4 regions of the Streptomyces sp. NPDC093546 genome follow, and region 1 is predicted to be linked to each of the others. Evidence: riboswitches for the same ligand, from Rfam matches in the RefSeq annotation. Region 1 holds a riboswitch; each other region holds the start of a gene.
What was found. A riboswitch is a leader RNA that binds a small molecule or an ion and turns the genes downstream of it on or off. The one in region 1 is predicted to bind cyclic di-AMP.
Positions count from the first base shown of each region.

Region 1 (4,203 bases):
GGGGGTGACGGTGGTGGCCTTGCTGCCCTCGGCGGGTCCGGTGCCGCCGCCGACGAGGGTGGTGATGCCGGAGGTGAGGGCCTGTTCGACGACGGTCGGCGAGATGAAGTGGATGTGCGCGTCGATGGCGCCCGCGGTGAGGATCTTGCCGTTGCCGGCGATGATCTCGGTCTCGGGGCCGATGACGAGGTCCGGGTGGACGCCGTCCATGGTGTCGGGGTTGCCGGCCTTGCCGATGCCGGTGATGCGGCCGTCGCGGATGCCGATGTCCGCCTTGACGATGCCCCAGTGGTCGATGACGACGGCGCCGGTGATGACGGTGTCCGGGGCGCCTTCGGCGCGGGTGGTGCGGGCCTGGCCCATGGACTCGCGGATCACCTTGCCGCCGCCGAAGACCGCCTCGTCGCCGGAGCGGCCGGGCCCGCCGGAGCGGTCCTCCTCGATCTCGACGAGCAGGTCGGTGTCGGCGAGGCGGATCCGGTCACCGGTGGTGGGGCCGAAGAGGTCGGCGTACTGGGGGCGGGCGAGCTCAGCCATCGAGGGCTCCTCCGGTCTGTCCGCGCAGGCCGGGGACGACGCGGCGGCCGGCGAGGGGGACGAGTTCGACGTCGACGGGGATGCCGGGCTCGAAGCGCACGGCGGTACCGGCGGCGATGTTGAGCCGCAGGCCGCGGGCGGCGGAGCGGTCGAACACGAGGCCCGGGTTGACCTCGGCGAAGTGGTAGTGGGATCCGACCTGGACGGGCCGGTCGGCGGCGTTGAGCACGGTGAGGCGGGTGACGGGGCGGCCTTCGTTGAGGGGCACGGGCTCGTCGGCGTAGAGGATCTCTCCGGGGATCATCGGTGGCGTTCCCCGTCAGACGATCGGCTCGTGGACGGTGACGAGCTTGGTGCCGTCGGGGAAGGTCGCCTCGACCTGGACGTCGTGGATCATCTCGGGGATGCCCTCCATGACGTCGTCGCGGCTGAGGACCTTGCGCCCGGACGCCATGAGCTCGGCGACGGTCCGGCCGTCCCTGGCCCCCTCCAGGATGTGCGCGGTGATCAGGGCGACGGCCTCGGGGTGGTTGAGCCGCACCCCGCGTGCCCTGCGCTTCTCCGCGACGTCGGCAGCGACATGAATGAGCAGGCGCTCCTGCTCGTGCGGGCTCAGTTGCACGTTTCACCTCACATGTTCCCGCCCGGCGCGACCCCGGGCAGCAGCGGGACCCTATCCGGCTTCAACACTCTGTTGACCTGCGGAAACGATTGTGAGGGAGAGATATTTCAATCTCGGGCAGAAGTTTTTCCAGGAGGTTAACTACGGCTTTGCCCGGCCATGGGATGCGGGCGGCCGCCCCGCCGGGGCAGCCGCCCTTTCGTATACGAGCCGTGGTGTCCGCCTCAGACGGCCAGGCAGTTCGCTCCCGGGACGCCCGGGACCTCCGGGGGGATGGCGAGGGAGGCGGGGTCGACGACGGCGGTCAGGTCGGTCGCGCCGGTAACGACGCAGTCGACGACGGCGGTGGGATCCGGCACCGCCGAGGCGGTGGTGGCGGTGGATCCGAGCAGTGCGATGGTTCCGAGGACGACGGCCGCGATGCGACGCATACGGATTCCCTCCTGGGGCAGAGTGACGGGTCCTGACCCGCCGGTTGGTTCGAGTCGGCCCCTGGCTACCCACCTCCGCACCCCGGGTACGCGCCCGGTCACCCGCACGAGGACGACGAAACGATCCCGCACGCGTCCGCACCCCTGGAGCGGGCCCAATCGGGCGCTCGCCGGGCGCACGGCCGCACCGCGGGAGGCACTGAGCGCGACGCGTGACCACGGGAGGGCGAGGCGCACACCCGGACGCTGGCGCGTGCGCTCCGTGTTCTCGATGGCGAATGCCGAACAGCGCGGGTGACGCTCCCTCAGGAGCCCGCCTGATGAGGGATTTCCGCGTAGCACGGATGGGCGCAGACGGGCCAACGAGCCACCCTCGTTCGGCGTACGCAAACGAGGGAATTACGCACTGCACGAGTTGCGCCGCTGCTGTACACATCTGGCGGAACATCACGCTCCGCCGCTGGTACACGGATCATCAATCGGCCGCCGCGTCGCGCCAAAACGCCCCTGTCCACTCGAATGGATCAGTCGTGAGGAGCCTCACAAACTTCCGTTTCGGCTCGGAATTTCGTCCCGTCATGGGTCAAGATCCCTTCGACGACAAGCCCCCGCCACCGCGGCGGGGCGGTCCGGGCGGACGCCGAGTCCTGCCGCCGTCCGGACGACTGGTCGACAGGAGTGGATCGGCAGGAGTGGAGGACCCAAGCAGTACGGGGCGAGCGCACCATGGCCGCCCCTTGGGGTGAAGCCGCGTCAGCGGCCGGGCAACTTCGCCAGCCCGAACCCGACAGGTCATCCTTCACAGGCGGCTGACGAAGGGTTGCGCTATGACCGCGCAGATGCATGTCCCGTCTCTGTTGTCCCGAGCCGGTGCCGTCTCGGCACTGACGCTCGCCGCCGTCGGCGGCACGATGCTGGCACCGGGCGCCGTCTCCGACGCCGAGGCCGCCACCGCGACGCTCGCCACGAAGGCGCTGAACGTCGCCGCGTCGAAGAAGGGCTCCCCGTACGCGTACGGCGCAGCGGGCCCGTCCCGCTTCGACTGCTCCGGGCTGACGCTCTACTCGTACAAGAAGGCCGGCAAGACGCTGCCCCGCACCGCGCAGCAGCAGTACAACAAGACCCGTCACCTCTCCGCGTCGCAGCGGCAGAAGGGAGACCTGGTCTTCTTCCACTCCGGTGGCCGCGTCTACCACGTGGGCCTGTACGCCGGTGACAACAAGATCTGGCACTCACCGAAGTCGGGTTCGGTGGTCAAGCTCGACCGCATCTGGTCGAAGTCGGTCTACTACGGACGCGTGCGCTGACGCGAGGCCCCAAGCCCCCGTACCGCACGGAGCGTGCACACCTGCGGTGCGGGGCCGGTCAGCCCCGGACGGGGACGGACGGGACGGACCAGGGCAGGGCGATCCACACCGTCTTGCCGCCGTCGCCGGTCGGAGTGACCGTCAGGCGGCCGCCGCGCTCGGCGGCGAGCCAGCGGATGATGACCATGCCGCGCCCGTTGTCCTGCTGGACGGCCGCGGGCAGGCGCTGCGGCCAGCGCGGGTGGCTGTCGGTGACGCCGATGCGCAGCTGCTCGTCCCGCTCCAGCCGGATGTCCACCGTGAAGGTCGGGGACTGTCCGAAGGTGTGCTGAACGGCGTTGGTCGTGAGCTCGGAGACGATCAGCCGTACCGCGTCCGCGGTGTCGGACTCGGCCGGCAGCCCCCATTCGGTAAGAACGTCCGCCACGTATCTGCGGGCTGCGGAGACCGAGGCTGGATCGCTCGGCAGAGTGACGGATGCTTCCTGATGGTCTGCCATGGCGACGCTGTCCCTTTCCCACCGGGGCCGGACTCCGACAGGGAGCGGATGTTGTGCGAGGACGGCCTCGGATTGCGCTTCGCGCCAGACTGCCACCTATGTCGCCCCAGGTGGGGCCGATCCCCCAAGATATGCATATATCTGTCGCTCGAAGCGGTGAACCCTGCTACGCGAGAGCGGTTCCGGCGGGCAGACTGGCGGGTTGGTCCAGCGTTCCGGAGGGTGGGAGGAGGGGCGGTCGTGCGGGGCACGCGACACGGTCCGGCGGTGCGACGCCGCAAGCTCGGCGAGGAGTTGAAGCGGCTGCGCCTGAGAGCGGGGCTCACCAGCCGGGACGCGGCGCGGCTCGTCGGCTGGCACCAGTCGAAGGTCAGCCGGATCGAGACGGGTGCGAGCGGGGTGACGGGCGCGGACGTGTCACGGCTGCTCGACGCCTACGGCGTACGCGAACCACGGCTGCGCACGCTGGTGGAGGCCCTGTCCGGCGCGGCGGCGGACGGCGGCGGCACGGGCTGGTGGCACGCGTACCGGGGCGTGCTGCCGCCGCAGTACCAGGACTTCATCAGCCTGGAGTCGCAGGCCTGCGGGGCCCGCACGCTGGAGACCTCGGTGGTGCCGGGCCTGTTGCAGACGCCCGACTACGCACGGGCGGTGACGCGCGCCGCGCTGGACGGGCTGCCGGCGACGGCGGTCGACTCACTGGTGGAGGTCCGGATCGCCCGCCAGGAGGTGTTGTTCGGTGATCCGCCGCTGCGTCTGGAGGCGGTACTGGACGAGGCGGTGCTGCGGCGGCAGGTGGGCGGCCCG
Region 1 covers NZ_JBIWJG010000012.1:115,853-120,055, forward strand. Annotated here, with positions in the region: gene ACIRNI_RS24540 (urease subunit alpha) at 1-537, opposite strand, end outside; gene ACIRNI_RS24545 (urease subunit beta) at 530-841, opposite strand; gene ACIRNI_RS24550 (urease subunit gamma) at 857-1,159, opposite strand; gene ACIRNI_RS24555 (hypothetical protein) at 1,384-1,590, opposite strand; cyclic di-AMP (ydaO/yuaA leader) riboswitch at 2,219-2,413, shown strand; gene ACIRNI_RS24560 (C40 family peptidase) at 2,418-2,897, shown strand; gene ACIRNI_RS24565 (ATP-binding protein) at 2,956-3,396, opposite strand; gene ACIRNI_RS24570 (helix-turn-helix domain-containing protein) at 3,637-4,203, shown strand, end outside.

Region 2 (4,203 bases), on a different contig from region 1:
AGCAGCGGGGGCAGCTGCTCGACCGTGCGGGCGGAGGCGAGCGGCGCGGCGACGGTCGGCTGCGCGGCCAGCCACGCCAGCGCGACGCTCGAGACCTCGATCCCGCGCGCCCCGGCGATGGTGTCGAGCGCGGCGAGGACCTCGCGGCCCCGCTCGGTCGCGAGGTGCTTGGCGGCGCCCTCGGCCCGCGCGCTGTCGACCTGCGTGCCCGGCCGGTACTTGCCGGTGAGGAACCCGGAGGCCAGCGCCCAGTACGGCACGGCCGACAGCCCCGCCCGCTCGGCGGTGTCGCGCAGGGCGCCCTCGTAGGTGCCGCGCGAGACGAGGCTGTAGTGCGGCTGGAGCGCGACGTAGGAGGCGAGGCCCTCGCGCGCGGAGAAGTCCAGCGCCTCCTGGAGCCGCTCGGCGGAGATGTTGGAGGCGGCGACGGCCCGCACCTTGCCCTCCTTCACCAGCCGGTCCAGTGCGGGGACGAACTCCTCGACCGGGACGGCCGGGTCGTCGACGTGGGTGTAGTACAGGTCGATGTAGTCGGTCCGCAGGCGGCGCAGCGACTGCTCGGCCGCGGCCTTGATGGTGGTGGCGCCGATCCCCTTGTACTGGGGGTGGCTGCCGACCTTGGTGGCGACGATGACGTCGGACCTGTTGCCCCGGGCGGCCATCCAGTCACCGATGACCGTCTCGGACTCGCCGCCCTGGTGGCCGGGGGCCCACGACGAGTAGGTGTCGGCGGTGTCGACGAAGTTGCCGCCGGCTGCCGCGTACGCGTCGAGGGCGGCGAAGGACTGCGCGGCGTCGGCGGTCCAGCCGAAGACGTTGCCGCCGAGACCGAGGGGGAAGACGTGGAGGTCGGACGTACCCAGCCTGCGAAGGGGAAGTGAGGTCATGCGATACCTCAACACCCCGCGTGACGTGCCGTATTCCGGGCATCCGCCCATGGGGCGAAGGAACCGGTGGCCCTGGCGTCGGGGGGTGGAACGCCAGGGCCACCGGAATCTGCGGGCCGTCGGACGGTCATTCCGTCAGACGGTGGTTCAGACGGTCAGGCCGTCGGAGAGTCGGGCCGTCAGACGGTCAGGCCCTTGCCGCGGAGCCACGCCAGCGGGTCCACTCCGCCGCCGCCCGCCGTGTGGACCTCCAGGTGCAGGTGCGGCCCGGTCACGTTGCCGGTGGCGCCGACGCGCCCGATGGTCTCGCCGGTGGCGACCTTCTGCCCGGCGCCGACCGTCATCGAGGAGAGGTGGCAGTACCAGACCTCGGTGCCGTCCTCCAGCTCCAGGACGATCCGGTAGCCGTACGAGCCGGACCAGCCGGCCGACTTGACGGTGCCGCCGTGCACGGCCTTGGCCGGGGTGCCCGTGGGGGCCGCGAGGTCGAGGCCGGTGTGGTAGCCGGAGGACCACATGTTGCCGGCCTGGCCGTAGGTGGAGGTGATGGTGTACGAGGAGGTCGGCAGCGCGTAGCTGCCGGCGAGCTTGGCCAGCCGCTCGGCCTCCGCCTTGGCCGCGGCCTCCGCCTCGGCCTTCGCCGCCGCTTCGGCCTTCGCCTTCGCCTCGGCGGCCGCCTCCTTCTCGGCGGCGGTCTGCTGGGACTTGGCCAGCGCGGCCGCCTGCTCGGCGGCCTCCTTCTCGGCCGCGAGCTTCGCCGCCGCGTCCGCGGACGCCTGCTGCTGCTCGGCCTGCTGGAGGATGCGCGCCCGCAGGGCCTCGCCGGCACTCGCGCCGCTCTCGGCCCGGTCCCCGGCGGAGCCGTCGTCGGCGGCGAGGGACCCGGCGGTCAGCGGCGCGGCGGCGGTCAGCCGGGCGTCCGCGGAAGAGCCGCCGGAACCGCCGTCGGCACCGTCGTCGGAGATCAGGGAGCCGATGCCCGGCATGGACTCGGCGTCCGGAAGGCTGTCGGCTATCGCGCCGGACAGGTCGGGCAGGGATATGGAGACCGCCGGCTTGTCCTGCGCGGTGGCCATCCCTCCGGCGCCGACGGCCGCGATGACGCCCACGCCCAGGACCGTGGAACTACGGGCCAGCCCGCCGCGCTGCTTGACCACGCGGTGGCGGCCACGGACGGGACGGACGGTGTCCTCGGTGGGGTTCCACTCCTCCCACTGACCCTCCGCGGGCGCACCGGAACCGGGGCCCGGGCCGAAGGAGTCGACGAAGTGGGGTGCCGGGGAGGCGGGGGCGGCCGGGGAGGCCGATGGAGCAGACGGCGCTTCGGGGGCAGGCCTGTTGGACGCCACGGGGGCGCACTCCTTTCCTTCCTTCTCGCCTACCGGGTTAGCTGACGGGTTCGGAGCAGGAAGGTCTCCTTCAGGCCGGCGATGCGGCCCGATTCACCCCAAGGTGGTGGTTCCCCGGTTCCCTTGCGGAATTCGGCGCGCGCGCACGGTGCCGTCGCTCTTGCGTCGGCTGGGACGACCGCGCTGCGTTATCGAACGTTAATAGACGCGGGGCCGTGATTCCAAGCCGTTCCTACTGATCATTAACCACGTAGCCCCCGGCATACCGCCCCACAAACGGGCATAGGCAGCTAAGTTGACTGCCCCTCATGCCCCGTGTGCCTCACCACACTTTCTGACGGTTAGTCAAATGTTATGCGGAGGGCTCCACAGCGATCACCCTCCGTGCCCAGTCGCCCCGGATGCTCCCGCCGCCGCGGCCCGCTGCCCCTGAGGCGTGTTCACCGCCAGCAGCGCGAGGTCGTCGGTCGTCCCCCCGCCCCCCGTATGCCGCCGTACGTCCTCGACCAGGGTGTCCAGCATCTCCCCCGGCCCCGCGAAGCTCCGCCCCGCCAGCCGCTCCGCCGGGTCGTAGAAGGCGCCGCTCGCGTCCCGCGCCTCGGAGAGCCCGTCCGTGTAGAAGAGCAGCGTCGCCCCGGGCGGGAACGGCACCTCGTCCGCGCGGTCGGGCCACGGCCCCAGGTCCGCCATCCCCAGCGGCAGCGCGGGTTCGGTCGGTTCCAGCCGCTCCAGGCCCCCGTCGGCGTACAACACCAGCGGCTCCGGGTGGCCGCGGTTGACGATCCGCACCACCGCCTCGCCGCGCACCACCTCGGCCAGCACGGCGGTGGTGAAGCCCTCGAAGGCGTCGAGCCCGTCGCGCCGGGTCCCCTCCCGCGCGAGCGCCCGCTCCAGCCGCTGCGACACCCCCTCCAGCGAGCTCTCCTGCTCGGCCGCCTCCCGGAACGCACCCAGCACGACCGCCACCGCCTCGACCGCGCCCATCCCCTTCCCTCGTACGTCCCCGACCACCAGCCGCACCCCGTAGGGCGTGTCCTGCACGGCGTAGAGATCGCCCCCGATGAACGCGTCCGCCTGCGCCGCCTCGTACCGCGCCGCCACCCGCAGGCCACCGATCCGCTCGGCCGGCGTCGGCAGCACGGCGCGCTGCGCGGATTCGGCGATGCCGCGGGCGGAGGCGAGCCGCTCGCCGCTGCGCCGCACGACCCGGTTGATCATCAGCGCGAACGCCGAGACCGTGATCAGGGTGACGAGCTCCGTGATCGACGGGGCCTCGTCCAGCGTGCCGCTGTGGAGGCGCAGCCCGGCCAGTGCCAGGACGGCGGCGGTCCCGGCCACCAGGGTGATCCGTACGGTGAAGAACGGCGCGGCGACGAGCGGGGCGGCGGTGAACAGCGGCACGGCCGTGAACCGGGGCGGCGTCAGCAGGTCGAACACCACCCCGCCGACGATCATCAGTACGGGCGCCACCCGGAGGAAGCGGCGCACCTTCGCGCGTCGCGCGCTCCGACCCCAGGCCCTGTCGCCGTTGTCACCCACGGTTACGGACGGTAGGCGGGCCCCGCGCACACCGTCCGGAGCCGCGCCGCAGGATGCCCCGCCATCGGCCGACCGGGCGACCGGGCGACCACCCAGGACATGCAGCACACGCACGACATGACGACGAAGACCCGGTGCCTTGGGGCACCGGGTCTTCGTCGTCATCAGTAGCGGGGACAGGATTTGAACCTGCGACCTCTGGGTTATGAGCCCAGCGAGCTACCGAGCTGCTCCACCCCGCGTCGGTAAACACCACCCTACGCCATGCGGAGCAAGATCAACACCAATTACTCGCCCGGCACCTTCGCCGTGCTGAGGGCAATGCGGTTCCAGGTGTTGATGGTGAAGATCAGCGCGAGCAGCTGCCCGAGCTCGCCCTCCTCGAACTGGGCGGCGGCGCGCGCGTACACCTCGTCCGGCACGCCCTC
Region 2 covers NZ_JBIWJG010000002.1:16,785-20,987, forward strand. Annotated here, with positions in the region: gene ACIRNI_RS03100 (aldo/keto reductase) at 1-887, opposite strand, end outside; gene ACIRNI_RS03105 (M23 family metallopeptidase) at 1,067-2,236, opposite strand; cyclic di-AMP (ydaO/yuaA leader) riboswitch at 2,248-2,384, opposite strand; gene ACIRNI_RS03110 (PP2C family protein-serine/threonine phosphatase) at 2,612-3,775, opposite strand; tRNA gene ACIRNI_RS03115 (tRNA-Met) at 3,944-4,017, opposite strand; partial or broken gene ACIRNI_RS03120 (carboxymuconolactone decarboxylase family protein) at 4,063-4,203, opposite strand, start outside.
Region 2: another riboswitch for cyclic di-AMP. It lies ahead of ACIRNI_RS03105 (M23 family metallopeptidase); the one in region 1 lies ahead of ACIRNI_RS24560 (C40 family peptidase).

Region 3 (4,203 bases), on a different contig from region 1:
GCACGACGGCACCCGCGAGTGCGACGCCGCCGACCTGGCCCTCACCGTCCTCGGCGGCGGCGAGTCGTCCCGGCTCCACAACCGCCTGGTGCGCCGCGACCGTACGGCCGTGGCGGCCGGCTTCGGCCTGCTGCGCCTCGCCGGGGCCCCCTCCATGGGCTGGCTGGACGTGAAGACCTCCGGCGGCGTCGAGGTGCCGGACATCGAGGCCGCGGTCGACGAGGAGCTGGCCCGGTTCGCCGCCGAGGGCCCGACGCCCGAGGAGATGGAGCGGGCCCAGGCCCAGCTGGAGCGCGAGTGGCTGGACCGGCTCGGCACGGTCGCCGGCCGCGCCGACGAGCTGTGCCGCTTCGCCGTGCTGTTCGGCGACCCGCAGCTCGCGCTCACCGCCGTCCAGCGCGTCCTGGACGTCACCGCCGAGGAGGTGCAGGCCGTCGCCCAGGCGCGGCTGCGCCCGGACAACAGGGCCGTACTGGTCTACGAGCCGGTCAACGGCGACCAGAGCGATGCCGACCACAGCGAGGAAGAAGAGGGGGCCGACCAGTGAGCGACGCCGCTGTGTCCCTGACGTCCATGGAGTTCCACCCGCAGCCCCAGCCCGGCACCGCCCGGCCCTGGGCCTTCCCCGCCCCCGAGCGAGGCACCCTCCCCAACGGCCTGACCGTGCTGCGCTGCCACCGCCCCGGCCAGCAGGTCGTGGCCGTCGAGATCTCCCTGGTGGCCCCGCTGGAGGCCGAGCCCGAGGGCCTGGACGGCGTCGCCACCATCATGGCCCGGGCGCTGTCCGAGGGCACCGACAAGTACTCGGCGGAGGAGTTCGCCGCCGAGCTGGAGCGCTGCGGCGCCACGCTCGACGCGCACGCCGACCACCCCGGCGTACGCGTCTCCCTGGAGGTCCCGGTCTCCCGGCTGGCCAAGGCCCTCGGCCTGGTCGCCGACGCCCTGCGCGCGCCCGCCTTCGCCGACAGCGAGGTCGAGCGCCTGGTGCGCAACCGGCTCGACGAGATCCCGCACGAGATCGCCAACCCGTCGCGCCGCGCCGCCATGCAGCTCTCCAAGGAGCTGTTCCCGGCCGACTCCCGGATGTCCCGCCCCCGCCAGGGCACCCTCGAGACGGTGGAGCGGATCGACTCCGCGGCCGTACGGGCCTTCTACGAAGCCCATGTCCGGCCCGCCACGGCCACCGCCATCGTCGTGGGCGACCTCACGGACGTCGACCTCGACGCGGTGCTGGCCGACACCCTCGGCGCCTGGACCGGCAACACCGCCGAGCCCCGCCCCGTCCCGCCCGTCACGGCCGACGACACGGGACGTGTCGTCATCGTCGACCGCCCCGGCGCCGTGCAGACGCAGCTGCTGATCGGCCGCATCGGCCCCGACCGGCACGACCGCGTCTGGCCGGCCCAGGTGCTCGGCACGTACTGCCTGGGCGGCACCCTCACCTCGCGCCTGGACCGCGTGCTGCGCGAGGAGAAGGGCTACACCTACGGCGTACGGTCCTTCGGCCAGGTGCTGCGCTCCGGTCCCGGAGGCAACGGCGCCTCGCTGCTCGCCATCAGCGGATCCGTCGACACCCCCAACACCGGTCCGGCCCTCGACGACCTGTGGAAGGTGCTGCGCACCCTCGCCGCCGAGGGGCTGACCGACGCCGAGCGGGACGTCGCCGTGCAGAACCTCGTGGGCGTCGCCCCGCTCAGGTACGAGACGGCGGCCTCGGTCGCGGGCACCCTCGCCGACCAGGTCGAGCAGCACCTCCCGGACGACTTCCAGGCGCAGTTGTACGCCCGCCTGGCCGAGACCGGGACGGTGGAGGCCACGGCCGCGGCCGTCAGCGCCTTCCCCGTGGACCGTCTCGTCACCGTGCTGGTCGGCGACGCCGCGCAGATCAAGGAGCCGGTCGAGGCGCTCGGCATCGGTGAAGTGAGCGTCGTCACGGGCTGATTGACGGCGGGTCGGCCGCGCGTCGCCGGCCGCGTCCCGGCCATCACCGGCGGAACCCCGGCATCCATTCGGATGCCGGGGTTCCGCCGTCTGCTGCCGCTTCCCCTCGCCGTCACGGCATGTCCGTTTTGTTGGGGAGGTTACGTGTCTGCCCTGTGGCGTGCGCTACAAAAAACCGTGTCCGTTTGGTGATTGAAAGATCAGCCGCTTAGCGTCTGATGCGCTGTCCGCCCGCTGTACCCGCCGCATCCGCGGCACCGGGCAGCCATCGCCGAATCCCCATCGGGCGCGAGCCCGGGGAGCCGGGGACCCACACGAAGTCCCTGGGGTGAATCGGACGCCTTCGCATCCGTGCGGAGGGGCCCGTAGGAGACCTTCCTGCTCCGAACCCGTCAGCTAACCCGGTAGGCGAGAAGGAAGGAAAGGATCAGCCACCGTATGGCGTTCACCCGTGCCACCGGGAAGCACCGTGCCCCGAGCCGCCTGAGCCGCAAGAGCGCACACGTCGCCGGCGTGGCGGCCATCGCCACCACCGGCGTCATCGGAACCCTCGCTTCCCCGGCGCTCGCCGCCGACGCGGACGTCCGCGCACTGGAGGACACCGGCCTCAACCAGGCGGTCATCACCGACACGCTCGCCGAGACCGTCGACGCCCAGGCCGAGGCCCAGGAGCGCGAGGCCGAGGAGGCCGCCGCCCGCGCCGCCGCCCAGGCCAAGGCCGAGGCGGAGGCCAAGCGCAAGGCCGAGGCCCGCGTCAAGGCCGCCCGCGAGGCGGAGGAGCGCGCCGCCCGCGAGGCCGAGCGCAAGCGCCTGAACTCCTTCACGCTCCCCGTCGCCGGCTCCTACGTCAGCACCGGCTACCAGACCGGCGGCGCCATGTGGTCCTCCGGCAGCCACACCGGCGTCGACTTCCACGCCCCCTCCGGCTCCACGGTCGTCGCCGTGGGCCTGGGCACCGTCGTCGAGGCGGGCTGGGGCGGCGCGTACGGCAACAACGTGGTGATCCGGATGGCCGACGGCACGTACACGCAGTACGGCCACCTCTCCTCCGTCAGCGTCTCGGTCGGCGAGCGGGTCATGCCCGGCCAGCGGATAGGCCTCTCCGGCTCCACCGGCAACTCCTCCGGCCCGCACCTCCACTTCGAGGCCCGTACGAGCGCCGAGTACGGCTCCGACATCGACCCCGTCGCGTACCTGCGCTCGCACGGCGTCAACGTCTGACCTCCGGCCCGCACGACCTGAGACAGACAAGGCCCCGGCTCCTCGGATGAGCGGCCGGGGCCTTCGCCGTTCTCCGGCGCGGCAGGCCTGGCCAAAAGATATCCATGGATTTCGACCCGGCGTCGGAAATTCAGGAATGGTGCCATAGAGTCACTGAACACTCGTCAAATCGGTCGGACGCACGCTGTTTCGCGCGCATTACGTCGGAGGTTCGGTATGCGCATTCCCGCGCACTCGGTATGCACGGCGATTCGCGACGACATCGTCTCCGGCGTCTTCCCGCGCGGCAGCCGCCTCACCGAGGAGCAGCTGGCGCGCCGCTACGGCGTCTCCCGCGTCCCGGTCCGCGAGGCCCTGCGGACCCTGGAGTCGGAGGGCTTCGTCACCACCCGCCGCCACGCCGGGGCGTGCGTCGCCGAGCCCACCGAGCAGGAGGCAGCCGACCTGCTGGAAGTCCGGGCGCTGCTGGAGCCGCTCGGCGCGGCGCGGGCCGCCCAGCGCCGTACCGAGGCGCACCTCAAGGTGTTGCGGGGCCTGGTCAGGCTGGGCCAGGAGCGGGCGCGCCGGGGCCAGGGGGAGGATCTGCGGGCGCTCGGCGACTGGTTCCACGAGACGCTCGCCCAGGCCTCCGGCAGCCCGGGCCTCACCGCCCTGCTGACCCAGCTGCGGCACAAGATCGCCTGGATGTACGCGGTCGACCAGCCGCCCGCGCCCGTGGAGGCGTGGGCCGAGCACGGCGCGATCGTCGACGCGGTGGCGCGCGGTGACGCCGAGCGGGCCCGGGCGCTGACCGCGCTGCACGCCGAGCGCTCACTCGGTTCGCACCGGCTGCGTGTGAGGAGTCCGCAACATCGCGTCAACACGGTGAGCGCCCGCAATTAACAATGCGGCCGTAGAAAGAAAGGTTCACCGAAAAAGCGGAGCCGTATCACCCCGGAATTCGGGGGCGATACGGCTCCGCTGCAAGAGGACAGGTAATTGTCCGAAGTGATGGCCGGGCGATGCCCGAAGCCCGTCAGACGGTCTCGGGAAGCTCCTCGA
Region 3 covers NZ_JBIWJG010000014.1:66,293-70,495, reverse strand. Annotated here, with positions in the region: gene ACIRNI_RS26335 (M16 family metallopeptidase) at 1-547, shown strand, start outside; gene ACIRNI_RS26330 (M16 family metallopeptidase) at 574-1,941, shown strand; cyclic di-AMP (ydaO/yuaA leader) riboswitch at 2,201-2,366, shown strand; gene ACIRNI_RS26325 (M23 family metallopeptidase) at 2,380-3,162, shown strand; gene ACIRNI_RS26320 (GntR family transcriptional regulator) at 3,379-4,044, shown strand; gene ACIRNI_RS26315 (HPr family phosphocarrier protein) at 4,178-4,203, opposite strand, start outside.
Region 3: another riboswitch for cyclic di-AMP. It lies ahead of ACIRNI_RS26325 (M23 family metallopeptidase); the one in region 1 lies ahead of ACIRNI_RS24560 (C40 family peptidase).

Region 4 (4,203 bases), on a different contig from region 1:
ATCATGACGAGCCCGCGCACGCCAAGGGCAAGACCGGCATTCCGGGGGAGCGGAAGGCGGAGCTGATGACGCACCTGCTCAACATCGACCCGCCGGACCACACGCGGCTGCGCAGGCTCGTCTCGAAGGCGTTCACGCCGCGCCGGGTGGCGGAGTTCGCGCCGCGGGTGCAGGAGCTGACGGACCGGTTGATCGACAACTTCGCTACAAAAGGGAGCGCCGACCTCATTCACGAGTTCGCGTTCCCGCTCCCCATTTACGCGATTTGCGACATGCTCGGCGTCCCGCCCGAGGACCAGGACGACTTCCGGGACTGGGCCGGGATGATGATCCGGCACGGCGGCGGGCCGCGCGGCGGGGTCGCGCGGTCGGTGAAGAAGATGCGGGGCTATCTGGCCGAGCTGATCCACCGCAAGCGCGAGGACCTCGGGGACGACCTCATCTCCGGGCTGATCCGGGCGAGCGACCACGGCGAGCACCTCACCGAGAACGAAGCCGCGGCGATGGCCTTCATCCTCCTCTTCGCCGGGTTCGAGACCACGGTCAACCTCATCGGCAACGGCGTGTACGCCCTGCTGCGCAACCCCGGCGAGCGCGCCAGGCTCCAGGAGTCCCTCGCCGCCGGTGAGCACGGGCTGCTGGAGACCGGGGTCGAGGAACTGCTGCGGTACGACGGGCCCGTGGAGCTCGCCACGTGGCGGTTCGCCACGGAGGAGCTCACCATCGGCGGGGAGCGCATCGCGGCGGGCGATCCGGTGCTGGTGGTGCTCGCGGCCGCCGACCGGGACCCGGAGCGGTTCGTGGAGCCCGACACCCTGGACCTGGCGCGGCGCGACAACCAGCACCTGGGGTACGGGCACGGCATCCACTACTGCCTCGGCGCGCCGCTCGCCCGCCTCGAAGGGCAGACCGCGCTGGCGACGCTGCTGACCCGGTTGCCGGACCTCCGACTCGCGGTGGATCCTGCGGATTTGCGGTGGCGCGGGGGGCTCATTATGCGTGGACTGCGCACGCTCCCGGTTGAGTTCACCCCCTTTGGGGAGGGTTCCAGCGGGCCACCGAGCATGACGATCCGTCAGTAATGTGATCTTCGCGTAATCTCCCCTGCATCGACTTGTGACTAGCGTTCGAATGCCGCTACGTTCACCGTCACCTCAGCAGTCACGCGAAAGGCACACCGCATGCGCTCCGGGAACGGCAGGCACCGTCGACCCCGTCAGGCCCCCGCCATCGTTGTCGCGGCAGGGGTGACCGGATCCGCCATCGCCCTTCCGCTGCTCGGCGCCGGCTCCGCGTCGGCCGTCGACGCCCACACGTGGGACCGGGTCGCCGAGTGCGAGTCCGGCGGCGCGTGGAGCGCCGACATGGGCAACGGCTTCTACGGCGGACTCCAGCTCTCGCAGGAGACCTGGGACGCGTACGGCGGCAAGCAGTACGCCCTGCGCCCCGACCTCGCCAGCCGCGCGCAGCAGATAGCCGTCGCGGAGCAGGTCTACGCCGCGACGGGCGTCAAGGCCTGGGAGACCTGCGCCCCCATCGTGGGCCTGGGCGGCGCCACCGGCGCGAAGCCGGACGCCGAGCCCGGTGCCACGCCCGGCGCGTCCTCCGGCACCGCGACGCCCGAGGCCACCCCGGACGCCGCTCCCGACGCGTCCGCTCCGGCCGACGCCGGCCAGCCGGTGGAGCCCACCGAGCCGGTGGCCCCCGCCGACCCGGTCGAGAGCCTCCTGCCGACCGAGCCGGCCGAGCCTGCCGCTCCCACCACGCCGGGAGCCGCACCGGAGACGGCGGCCCCGGCCGCCCCGCCCGTCCCCGGCAAGGGCAAGCACCGCGGCGCGCCCGACCCGGCGGAGCCCTCCGCGGAGTCCCCGGCGGCGACGGACCCGACGGCGACCGATCCGGCCGCGCCGGAAGCCGGGAACCCTACGAGTACCGACAATTCGGTCAGTGGGCGCGAAACGGACGGCCGCACCTCCCGAGGTGACGGCGCGACACGCGACCTGGCGGACGCCCAGCCGGGCACCTACACCGTCCGTCCCGGCGACAGCCTCTCCGCCATCGCCGCGGCGAAGGACCTCGAAGGCGGCTGGACCGCCCTCTACGACGCCAACCGCCAGACCGTGGGCGCCGATCCGGACCTCATCCTCCCCGGCCAAAGCCTCGATCTGGCCCCCGCGCAGCGCTAGTTGGCGGGGGGTATTGGTGCCCCTATGTCCGGATCTGCGCCAGTGAGACATGGGTCTCTTTGTGCCAACTGGCGCCTCACGAACGCACGATGTGTCCGATCCGCCCCTCACCTGCGCAAACGTCCGTCAAGCGCAGGGCGGTAGGGGCGGATTGACCCGGATGTCCGTCTTTGAACTTCACCGGGCTCTGTGATTACGGTCTTTATCGCTCGCCATCGCGGGCCCCTTCGACCGGTACGCCGAATCCTGCCGCCGGACGCAAGGGAACAGTCGTCGCGTCATGCGCCGAAGGCAGGAGCGGGGGACCCAAGGTAGGTGCCGACCCCCGGCCGTCGAAGGACGGTCCGTGAGCCGGCTTGGGGTGAGGCCGCGCGAGTCGCGCGGCGGGGCAGCTCATCAGCCCTAACCCGACAGCTCACCTCGCAGGCGTCGGTGAGGAGAATCTCCATGCTGTTTTCCAGCAAGGTTTCCGGCAAGGCCAAGCACCGTCGCCCCTCCAAGGCGGTCCGTTTCGCCGCGTTCGCCGGCATCACCGGCGTCGCCGTGGCCGCCCCGCTGATGGGCGCCACCTCCGCCTCGGCGGCCACCTCCGCCGAGTGGGACAAGGTCGCCCAGTGCGAGTCCGGCGGCAACTGGTCCATCAACACCGGTAACGGCTACTACGGTGGCCTGCAGTTCTCGGCCTCCACCTGGGCCGCGTACGGCGGCACCGCGTACGCCGCCACCGCCGACCAGGCCAGCAAGGCGCAGCAGATAGAGATCGCCGAGAAGGTCCTGGACGGCCAGGGCAAGGGCGCGTGGCCGGTGTGCGGCGTGGGCCTGTCCAACGCCGCGTACGACGGCGGCGCCGCCGAGCGCACGGCCGAGCAGCCCACCACCCGCAGCGAGCAGCGCACCGCGCCGAAGGCCGCGCCCAAGGCCGCGGAGGCCCCCAAGGCCGCGCCCAAGGCCGAGGCGAAGAAGACCGTCACCACCCCGACCGGCAAGAAGGTCGCCAAGGGCGACGGCGAGTACAAGGTGAAGGCCGGCGACACCCTCAGCACCATCGCCGAGGCGGAGAACGTCGAAGGCGGCTGGCAGAAGCTCTTCGAGCTGAACAAGGACATCGTCGAGGACGCCGACCTCATCTACCCGGGCCAGCAGCTCCACCTGAGCTGACCCCCCGACGGCCCCGGCCCGAGTCGCCCCTGCGGCGGCGGGCCGGGGCCTTCGCGGTTACCGGCGGGTAAACATTGTGGGCTTTTGCCCCGTAAACAGGGCCCTCGGGTCGTTTTTCGTCCCACGAGGCGGGCGTCGGCTGGCCCCGGCCCCCCGGCCGGATAGGCTCTTGTCGCACGGCGCAAGGCCAAAGAGACCCTGCACCCTGCACCGCTCGCGTCACACATTGCGTCACATCCCAGAAGGAGATGCTCGTGCCGTCCATCGACGTCGTCGTAGCCCGGGAAATCCTGGACTCCCGAGGCAACCCCACGGTCGAGGTCGAGGTCGGCCTCGACGACGGCAGCACCGGCCGTGCTGCCGTCCCGTCCGGTGCCTCCACCGGTGCGTTCGAGGCCCTCGAGCTCCGCGACGGTGACAAGGACCGCTACCTCGGCAAGGGTGTCGAGAAGGCCGTCCTCGCCGTCATCGAGCAGATCGGCCCGGAGCTCGTCGGCTACGACGCCACGGAGCAGCGGCTGATCGACCAGGCGATGTTCGACCTGGACGCCACGCCCGACAAGTCGTCGCTCGGCGCCAACGCCATCCTCGGCGTCTCCCTCGCCGTCGCGCACGCCGCCTCCGAGGCGTCCGACCTGCCGCTCTTCCGCTACCTGGGCGGCCCGAACGCGCACCTGCTGCCCGTTCCGATGATGAACATCCTGAACGGCGGCTCGCACGCCGACTCCAACGTGGACATCCAGGAGTTCATGATCGCGCCGATCGGCGCGGAGTCCTTCTCCGAGGCCCTGCGCTGGGGCGCCGAGGTCTACCACACCCTGAAGAAGGTCCTGAAGGACAAGGGCCTGTCCACGGGCCT
Region 4 covers NZ_JBIWJG010000011.1:99,129-103,331, reverse strand. Annotated here, with positions in the region: gene ACIRNI_RS23390 (cytochrome P450) at 1-1,082, shown strand, start outside; gene ACIRNI_RS23385 (transglycosylase family protein) at 1,248-2,186, shown strand; cyclic di-AMP (ydaO/yuaA leader) riboswitch at 2,460-2,630, shown strand; gene ACIRNI_RS23380 (transglycosylase family protein) at 2,634-3,344, shown strand; gene eno (phosphopyruvate hydratase) at 3,599-4,203, shown strand, end outside.
Region 4: another riboswitch for cyclic di-AMP. It lies ahead of ACIRNI_RS23380 (transglycosylase family protein); the one in region 1 lies ahead of ACIRNI_RS24560 (C40 family peptidase).